Regions from separate parts of the Proteiniborus sp. MB09-C3 genome, predicted to be linked through region 2. Evidence: a T-box and tRNA genes for the amino acid it is inferred to sense, from the RefSeq annotation. Region 2 holds a T-box; the other holds one or more tRNA genes.
What was found. The T-box of region 2 lies ahead of lysS (lysine--tRNA ligase). A T-box ahead of a tRNA ligase gene usually reads a tRNA of that ligase, here a tRNA-Lys.

Region 1 (4,460 bases), 560 kb from region 2:
CATTGCTACAGCTGTCTCAAGGAAAAATAATTGTTGGGGTATAGCCAAGTCGGTAAGGCACCAGACTTTGACTCTGGCATTCGTAGGTTCGAGTCCTGCTACCCCAGCCAGTATAATCTGCTAACATTGACCCATTAGCTCAGTCGGCAGAGCACCTGACTTTTAATCAGGGTGTCCCGCGTTCGAATCGCGGATGGGTCACCATTAAACAAATAACATGGAGGGGTACCGAAGCGGTCATAACGGGGCGGTCTTGAAAACCGTTAGGGTGCAAGCCCACGTGGGTTCGAATCCCACCCCCTCCGCCAAAATAATATGGAGAAGTACTCAAGTGGCTGAAGAGGCTCCCCTGCTAAGGGAGTAGGTCTCGTTTAGGGGCGCGAGGGTTCAAATCCCTCCTTCTCCGCCATTCGGCTGGATATATTTCATACTAAATCGGGGTGTAGCGCAGTTTGGTAGCGCACGTGGTTTGGGACCATGGGGCCGGGGGTTCGAGTCCCTCCACCCCGACCAATAATAGAAATATAATTAGTCGTGATATTATATGAGGGCCTTTAGCTCAGTTGGTTAGAGCGTCCGGCTCATAACCGGCAGGTCCGGGGTTCGAATCCCTGAAGGCCCACCATTATTATTTGCCCAGATAGCTCAGTAGGTAGAGCAGGGGACTGAAAATCCCCGTGTCGGTGGTTCGATTCCGCCTCTGGGCACCAATTAAAGACCCTTGTCGTTATAGAAAATGATGGGGGTTTTTTAATCACCACAAGCAATACCTTAAATTACCAAGCAAATACTATTGACATAATCAATCCTATATGATAATATATATTTTGTCGCTAAGTTAAAAATTAATTAGCCATGAGTATTCCTGGGTAGCTCAATGGCGGAGCAACCGGCTGTTAACCGGTAGGTTGTGGGTTCGAGTCCCACCCTAGGAGCCAATAAATATATTTAAATCATCGCGGGGTGGAGCAGCTGGTAGCTCGTCGGGCTCATAACCCGGAGGTCGTCGGTTCAAATCCGGCCCCCGCAACCATAAAATTCATATTTAGGACAAAAATTAAGATTGTCTGTAGGAGAAACCATTATATCAGTATAAGTGCAGGTAATAAACAGAAGCCTGATAAGGACAATTAAAATGATAATGGCCCTATGGTCAAGCGGTTAAGACATCGCCCTCTCACGGCGGTAACCCGGGTTCGAATCCCGGTAGGGTCACCAACTTTAGTATCTGTCCGTCAGGACAACATTTAGGAGTGTCTGTAAAGATCACATAAATTCAATATTTAAAATTTTATGGGCGCATAGCTCAGCTGGGAGAGCACCTGCCTTACAAGCAGGGGGTCATAGGTTCGAGCCCTATTGCGCCCACCATAAATAATTGACATTTTGGCCTGGTAGTTCAGTTGGTTAGAATGCCAGCCTGTCACGCTGGAGGTCGAGGGTTCGAGTCCCTTCCAGGTCGCCAATAGTTTTTAATATGTAAAGCAATATGCTGGTGTAGCTCAATTGGCATAAGCAGAGAACCCAAACCATGCTTTTAGTTTGGTGTGAATCGCTTAGTTGCTTATAAGGAGTTAATGCAGTAAAAAAAGTTAATCCGAGAAGTAAAGACAATGTGCTGGTGTAGCTCAATCGGCAGAGCAACTGACTTGTAATCAGTAGGTTGAGGGTTCAATTCCTTTCACCAGCTCCATTATGACCTAACCTAATTTGCGAAGCAAATTAAAGGTAGATCAAACGCAATGAGCACCAAAATTGTGTTACTAGACTGTAAAATATGGAGGGGTTCCCGAGTTGGCCAAAGGGGACGGACTGTAAATCCGTTAGCTGTGCTTTCACTGGTTCGAATCCAGTCCCCTCCACCAAAAAATAAATACATGCGGGTGTAGCTCAGTGGTATAAGCAGAGAACCCAAACCATGCTTTTGGTTTGGTGTGAATCGCTTAGGTGTCCCAGAAACAAGCCGCAACTAAAGTAAGTAATATATAGAGTTACTAATACATGCGGGTGTAGCTCAGTGGTAGAGCCCCAGCCTTCCAAGCTGGTTGCGAGGGTCCGATTCCCTTCACCCGCTCCATAAAAAGTAACATATAATTATATCCAATAAGAGCAAAAATAATATGTACCCATAGCTCAGTAGGATAGAGCAACGGCCTTCTAAGCCGTGTGTCCGGGGTTCGAATCCCTGTGGGTACGCCATAATAATCCTAGTGGACATTGCTACAGCTGTCTCAAGGAAAAATAATTGTTGGGGTATAGCCAAGTCGGTAAGGCACCAGACTTTGACTCTGGCATTCGTAGGTTCGAGTCCTGCTACCCCAGCCAGTATAATCTGCTAACATTGACCCATTAGCTCAGTCGGCATAAGCAGGGGACCCAAATCATGCTTTTGATTTGGGGTACATCGCTTAGTTGCTTAGAATGAGTTAGCATAATAAAGTAGTGAATCCGAGAAATAAATTAAAATTGACCCATTAGCTCAGTCGGCAGAGCACCTGACTTTTAATCAGGGTGTCCCGCGTTCGAATCGCGGATGGGTCACCATTAAACAAATAACATGGAGGGGTACCGAAGCGGTCATAACGGGGCGGTCTTGAAAACCGTTAGGGTGCAAGCCCACGTGGGTTCGAATCCCACCCCCTCCGCCAAAATAATATGGAGAAGTACTCAAGTGGCTGAAGAGGCTCCCCTGCTAAGGGAGTAGGTCTCGTTTAGGGGCGCGAGGGTTCAAATCCCTCCTTCTCCGCCATGTTTTTTTAGGGCCTTTAGCTCAGTTGGTTAGAGCGTCCGGCTCATAACCGGCAGGTCCGGGGTTCGAATCCCTGAAGGCCCACCATTAAGTAATTAAATTAAAGGCATAATTAAGTTGGTGGAATGTAGGCATTCAAAGCTATTATTCTACCTAAGATATAGGGGTGTGGTGAAGTGGTATCACACTGGTCTCCAAAACCATTAGTGGGGGTTCGATTCCCTCCACCCCTGCCAATTTTATAATAAAATATTACAATGATCGGGGTGTAGCGCAGTTTGGTAGCGCACGTGGTTTGGGACCATGGGGCCGGGGGTTCGAGTCCCTCCACCCCGACCAATAAAAATGATGGGCTTGTAGCTCAGGTGGTTAGAGCGCACGCCTGATAAGCGTGAGGTCGGTGGTTCGAGTCCACCCAGGCCCACCATCAATAATTTTCCCATTAGATACTAATTATATACTTCATATTTATGAGGGCCTTTAGCTCAGTTGGTTAGAGCGTCCGGCTCATAACCGGCAGGTCCGGGGTTCGAATCCCTGAAGGCCCACCATAATAATCATTTGCCCAGATAGCTCAGTAGGTAGAGCAGGGGACTGAAAATCCCCGTGTCGGTGGTTCGATTCCGCCTCTGGGCACCAAAAAAAGTTTAAGCGAGATTAGATAATCTCGCTTAAACTTTTTTTGGTATCTATTGTCTTATACATAGAATATTACCTTTCCCTATACTACATTTCTTAATATTCCACATATTATTGAAAAGTTTTACTTACATTTTACATAACCTTACCTCTTCTTTTTACTTATATAAATTATAATGACATTGAAAACAAAATAAAGGAGAGTATAAAACATGAAAAAAACAATATCTGCTATGTTACTTTTAGTATTGGCTTCAACCTTATTTATAGGATGCTCTAAATCAGAAGACGGATTCAATACAAGTAAAGATATCTCAGTTATATCTAGAGAGGATGGTTCCGGAACAAGAGGAGCATTTATAGAGCTTTTTAAAATTGAAGAAAAGGATAGCGATGGAAAAAAAATAGATAAGACAACTAAGGAAGCTACTATTGCAAACAAAACTGATGTTATGTTGACTAATGTTTCAGGTGATCTTTATGCAATAGGATACGTTTCTATGGGTTCATTAAATGATAGTGTAAAAGCATTAGATATTGATAATGCTGCTGCAAATGTAGAAAATATTAAAAATGGAACCTATAAAATTTCTCGTCCATTTAATATAGCAATAAAAGGCGAGGCAACTGGACTGAAGAAAGATTTCATTGATTTCATACTGAGTGCTGATGGACAATCAGTAGTAGCTAAAAGCTACATTCAAATTAATGATAGTGCACTTGCTTATAGCGGTACTAAACCAAGCGGTAAGATTGTAGTAGCAGGTTCTTCTTCTGTAACTCCTATAATGGAGAAATTAAAAGAAGCTTATATATCTGTTAATCCCAATGCTAATATTGAAATTCAACAAAGTGACTCAACAACAGGAATTCAAGCAGTGATTGATGGAACTTGCGATATAGGTATGGCATCTCGTGAATTAAAAGATAGCGAAAAGGCAAGCTTAACACCTATTGAAATTGCATTGGATGGTATTGCTGTTATAGTCAATACTGATAATCCATTAGACAATATTTCTAGTGATGAAGTAAAGAGTATTTTTACAGGAAGTTTTACTAGCTGGAATGAAGT
Region 2 (4,460 bases):
GTTTAGAAAATGCTTTATTGGGTATTATTATGTTGTACATAAAACATAAATGAAAGGGGAATTATTATGGAAAAATACGTATGTATACCATGTGGTTATGTTTATGACCCTGCTGAAGGGGATCCAGACAGTGGAATAGCTCCAGGAACACCTTTTGCAGAACTGCCAGATGATTGGGTATGCCCAGTATGTGGTGCATCTAAGGATGATTTTGAGGTAGAAGAATAGTATTAATTTTAACAGGAAAATAAAACAACTGAGATGGAATATTTCTTTCTCAGTTGTTTTTTTATTTATACAAATGAACAAATCTCATAATCTAAATCGTTGATCTTACTTAGATTTATTGAATTTTACTCTATTTATCAAATGGAGTAAATGTGAACAGAATCACTAGCAATTAAAAATCGCTATTTAGTTCACTACAATGCATTTTAAGTAGAATATTTCTCTTTCCTTGCCATAGGCTAGTTTTTTAGCCCATTTTGTGTCTAAGCTCTTAAGCATATTATTATCCCATATATATGCATCCTCAATGTTAATTCCATAAGCCATATATTGTTTCTTTAAATGCGTCTTTATAAAATCTATGGACAGTATAGGAAGTTCTCTTTCATGAATCTCTCTTTTTTCATATTTAGTACTATAGGTGACACAAATATCTATCTCAGCCTTAACCTTCGAAATTTTTTTAATATTACTTAGCACAATTTCCTCTCCCTTGACAAGCCCATCTCTTAAGCTACCCCAAGGCAAGTTTATAGTTATTTTATCCGCTGTAGCTGTCATTTCATTTGGTAAATCATCCACATTTCCAACAACAAACAGTATATTATTTAACCCACCCTTAGAGGGCTTTTTTGTTGTCTTGATAGAGTACTTGCGCATGTTATCTATCGACGAATCTACGCCTATATATAATTCTCCAGCATTACTTTTTGCTCTTTTATAAATAAACTGTCCATCCCCAGTACCTATATCAATAGCTACTGAGTTATATTGTTTAACTATGTTTTTAAACTCATATTTGTTTATTTCTATTATCTGATTCCCTACTAGTATCTTCATCATAATCCTCCGATTTCTTTTTTACATCTTGTAAAAAAGAATCAAAGGTGGTCCTCTGGCAAAAATTCTTTTGCCAAAAAGACTAATGATGAAAACTAATAGTATTGTTAGTTATTATCTATTATATATCAGTAATCTATCAAGATAGAGTTTAACCATCTTAATCATCCTTTCTAAAATACACCATAATTATAAATAATCATCCATGATATGTCAATTAATTATTCATAAGACATAAATACTGATTATTATAAAGTAATGATAATCATGATATAGTCATTATTCCTATTTTCATACCATTCTTATCTTTTCATCAATGGAAAGGCTATGACATCCTTTATTGAATTAGCTCCTGTTAAAAACATGATCAATCTATCTATACCTATTCCAAGCCCTCCTGCTGGCGGCATTCCTATATCAACTGCCAGTGCAAACTCTTCATCCATGGGGCTTGCTGTTTCTAGTCCTGCTCTTAACTGCTTAGCCTGTTCATATAGCAAGATTCTTTGTCTTATTGGGTCATTCAGTTCTGAATATGCGTTTCCTAACTCTACACCATATGCATAGGGTTCAAACCTTTCTATTAACTCATGGTTGTCTCTGTGAACCTTGCATAATGGTGAAGTTTCAACTGGAAAATCTATTACAAAGGTTGGCTGTATAAGCTTTTTTTCACAATAGTTTTCAAACAAATATACAATCAGGTCTCCCTTTGCAGCTTGTTCCATATTAATCGCTCTAAGCAATTCCTCTGATAATAGATTTTTAATATTCATAGCCTCAATTATTTTTTCCTTAGATAAATTTTCAACATCTATATCTGTTTCACTCTTTACTAAGTCACACATTCTCGCTCTTCTCCAAGGTGCCTTAAAATCTATTTCAACACCATCATAAGCTATTTTAGACGAGCCATTTACCTGAGTAAATACGTACTCATAAAGGTCTTCCATTAACTCCATCATATCAGTGTAATCAGCATAAGCCATGTAGCACTCGAAAAGTGTAAACTCTGGATAATGAGTTCTGTCAATACCTTCGTTTCTGAAGGATCTTCCAATGGTATATACTCTTTCAATTCCCCCTATCATAAGTCTTTTTAAATACAGCTCAGGTGATACATTCATGAATGCATCAATATCTAAAGCATTTATATGACTTTGAAAAGGCTTTGCCTCTCCGCCACCATATTTAGTGTCAAGAATTGGAGTCTCTACCTCAACAAAGCTTCTTGAATTCATAAAGCTTCTAATAGCTGTCATTGCTCTGGAGCGTTTAATAAATCTTTCTTTCACCCCCTCGTTCATAATCATATCTAGGGTACGGTGCCTTTGCCTCAAATCTGTATCTTGTATCCCATGATACTTTTCAGGTAAAGGTCTTATGGATTTAGATAGTATGGTAATATCCTCTGCCTTTAATGTTATTTCTCCTGTCTTAGTTTTGAAAACATTTCCTACTATACCAATTATATCCCCTATATCTATTAGCCTTAATAAATCATATTTTTCTTCTCCTACTATATTTCTACTAATATACACCTGTAGGCTGCCCTCTTGATCAACTATATTCAAAAAGGTTACTTTTCCCATTTTTCTAAACAGCATTATTCTTCCAGCAATAGTAAACTGTTGTTCCTCAGATATACTTTCAAAATTATCTACAATATTTCTAGAATGTGTTACACTTCCAAAGCTATATGGATATGGATTAACTCCTATATCAATCAGTTCATTCAATTTCTTTATACGCTCGACCATATGATTATTTGCATCACTCATTATTTGCTGCAGGTTTTCTAAATCTTCATAATATCTATACATTTACCTTCCTCCTTCACATGCACTTATATTTTTTAGCAGTTCTAAAACAATAAAAAAACTCTCACCCCCAAGACAATAGTCTTAGGGACGAGAGCTGCTTATTTCGTGGTACCACCCTAGTTTACTGATATGTCACCATATCAGTCTCTTTAAGTACGGCTTTGTTAAGCTTATACTTTATCTCTATAACGGGAGCTCCCGTCACATCATCACTTTAAAAAGGTCCAATGTGAAACTCAGAGTCTTTTTTCAATAGACAACATTATACCCATTCTCAGCTTATAGGGCTCTCTGTAACAATAAATTGCCTACCTACTCTTCTCTTCATAGTCTTTAAATGTTTTGTATAATTCTATCACTGATGGATTAATCTGTCAACTACAAATATATGTTGACCAGCATCAAAGAGTAAACTCTTTATAATTTAAGTTAGTCACTTTATTACAGTCTAATCTATACAAAATATTCCGAAATAATGTTTCTTCTCATAATTGAAAAAACGATACTTTAATTGCAGATGCAACTAAATTTAGTTTGATAATGTCTTCAACGGTTATGAAATCCTGGCGAAAAGATTCTAGTAACCTTGAAGATATTTCTTTTATAGAAGCCTTTAAGCCTCTTATTAGCTCATATCCCTGTTCAAATTAAGGTCTCATATGTAGTTTTAGATAACTTTCATTTTATAAGATTATATAATAGAAAACCCAAGGAAAACTACTCTTCCTAAGGTCTATTTTACTTTCCTTATAATTATCTCTTCGTGTCTCGTTACTTCGTTTTCTATTCTCTCTAACTGACTGTTTATTTGAGTATGACCATCAAATAAGGCTTGTAGTTTTTTACCATGCTCATTTTCGATGTGAATAACTGTTTTTTTGACGCTTGCTAATTCACCTTCTACTCCGTCAAACCTTCCTTCCACCTTGTCGAGCCTTCCTTTAACGTCTTTAAATCCCTCTTGCATTTCACCGTACATTTTCGACATTAGCTCAAATAATTGTTCATTTCCGCTCACGATTTTCCCTCCTGTTTACATTTGTATTCTGTAAATTTGCGTATCACTTTATCCGTATCTATTACCTATTAGTTTAATTATATAATAAAAATTGGATATAGCAAACATATTTCAGAAAAGATTTTAACTCGGAATTATACGCATTTTGTTCCTATACTCATCCACATATTTACATTTTTTCTCTTTGTTATATAATACATGGTAGTAAATGATTTTACAACCTACTTTAATGTTAGTTGACTTTGAAGAATTATTCTGATAATATGTTTAATTTTTTCTATATGCTTCATAACATATTTAAAAGGAGAGTAATGTTCTTGTATTACAATCTTAGTTTGTTTGGCAAAAAGTTATGTAAGCTTAGACAAGCCTTAGGTTTTGCCCAAGATGAGATTGCCAGATTATCAAGTATAAATATACAGACTTTAAGAAGAATAGAAAATGGTAAAGTAATTCCTAAGCAGGAAACCCTAGAACTTTTATCTCCTATATATAAAAAAGATTTAAATAATTTACTTCTCAAATATAGAATGGATGACTATTCAGGTTTT

Region 1: it encodes a tRNA-Lys, which carries the amino acid that the T-box ahead of lysS (lysine--tRNA ligase) is inferred to sense. The anticodon was not compared.

The regions. Positions count from the first base shown of each region.
Region 1 is NZ_CP127161.1:2,971,045-2,975,504, reverse strand. It holds tRNA gene QO263_RS14690 (tRNA-Gln) at 35-110, shown strand; tRNA gene QO263_RS14685 (tRNA-Lys) at 129-204, shown strand; tRNA gene QO263_RS14680 (tRNA-Ser) at 220-308, shown strand; tRNA gene QO263_RS14675 (tRNA-Ser) at 318-409, shown strand; tRNA gene QO263_RS14670 (tRNA-Pro) at 437-513, shown strand; tRNA gene QO263_RS14665 (tRNA-Ile) at 549-625, shown strand; tRNA gene QO263_RS14660 (tRNA-Phe) at 635-710, shown strand; tRNA gene QO263_RS14655 (tRNA-Asn) at 864-938, shown strand; tRNA gene QO263_RS14650 (tRNA-Met) at 958-1,033, shown strand; tRNA gene QO263_RS14645 (tRNA-Glu) at 1,144-1,218, shown strand; tRNA gene QO263_RS14640 (tRNA-Val) at 1,296-1,371, shown strand; tRNA gene QO263_RS14635 (tRNA-Asp) at 1,389-1,465, shown strand; tRNA gene QO263_RS14630 (tRNA-Thr) at 1,618-1,693, shown strand; tRNA gene QO263_RS14625 (tRNA-Tyr) at 1,780-1,865, shown strand; tRNA gene QO263_RS14620 (tRNA-Gly) at 2,004-2,077, shown strand; tRNA gene QO263_RS14615 (tRNA-Arg) at 2,123-2,199, shown strand; tRNA gene QO263_RS14610 (tRNA-Gln) at 2,250-2,325, shown strand; tRNA gene QO263_RS14605 (tRNA-Lys) at 2,469-2,544, shown strand; tRNA gene QO263_RS14600 (tRNA-Ser) at 2,560-2,648, shown strand; tRNA gene QO263_RS14595 (tRNA-Ser) at 2,658-2,749, shown strand; tRNA gene QO263_RS14590 (tRNA-Ile) at 2,760-2,836, shown strand; tRNA gene QO263_RS14585 (tRNA-Trp) at 2,912-2,985, shown strand; tRNA gene QO263_RS14580 (tRNA-Pro) at 3,012-3,088, shown strand; tRNA gene QO263_RS14575 (tRNA-Ile) at 3,100-3,176, shown strand; tRNA gene QO263_RS14570 (tRNA-Ile) at 3,224-3,300, shown strand; tRNA gene QO263_RS14565 (tRNA-Phe) at 3,313-3,388, shown strand; gene QO263_RS14560 (substrate-binding domain-containing protein) at 3,601-4,460, shown strand, end outside.
Region 2 is NZ_CP127161.1:3,528,154-3,532,613, forward strand. It holds gene rd (rubredoxin) at 67-228, shown strand; gene QO263_RS17315 (methyltransferase domain-containing protein) at 415-1,068, opposite strand; gene lysS (lysine--tRNA ligase) at 1,371-2,891, opposite strand; T-box leader at 2,972-3,228, opposite strand; gene QO263_RS17325 (hypothetical protein) at 3,625-3,909, opposite strand; gene QO263_RS17330 (helix-turn-helix domain-containing protein) at 4,227-4,460, shown strand, end outside.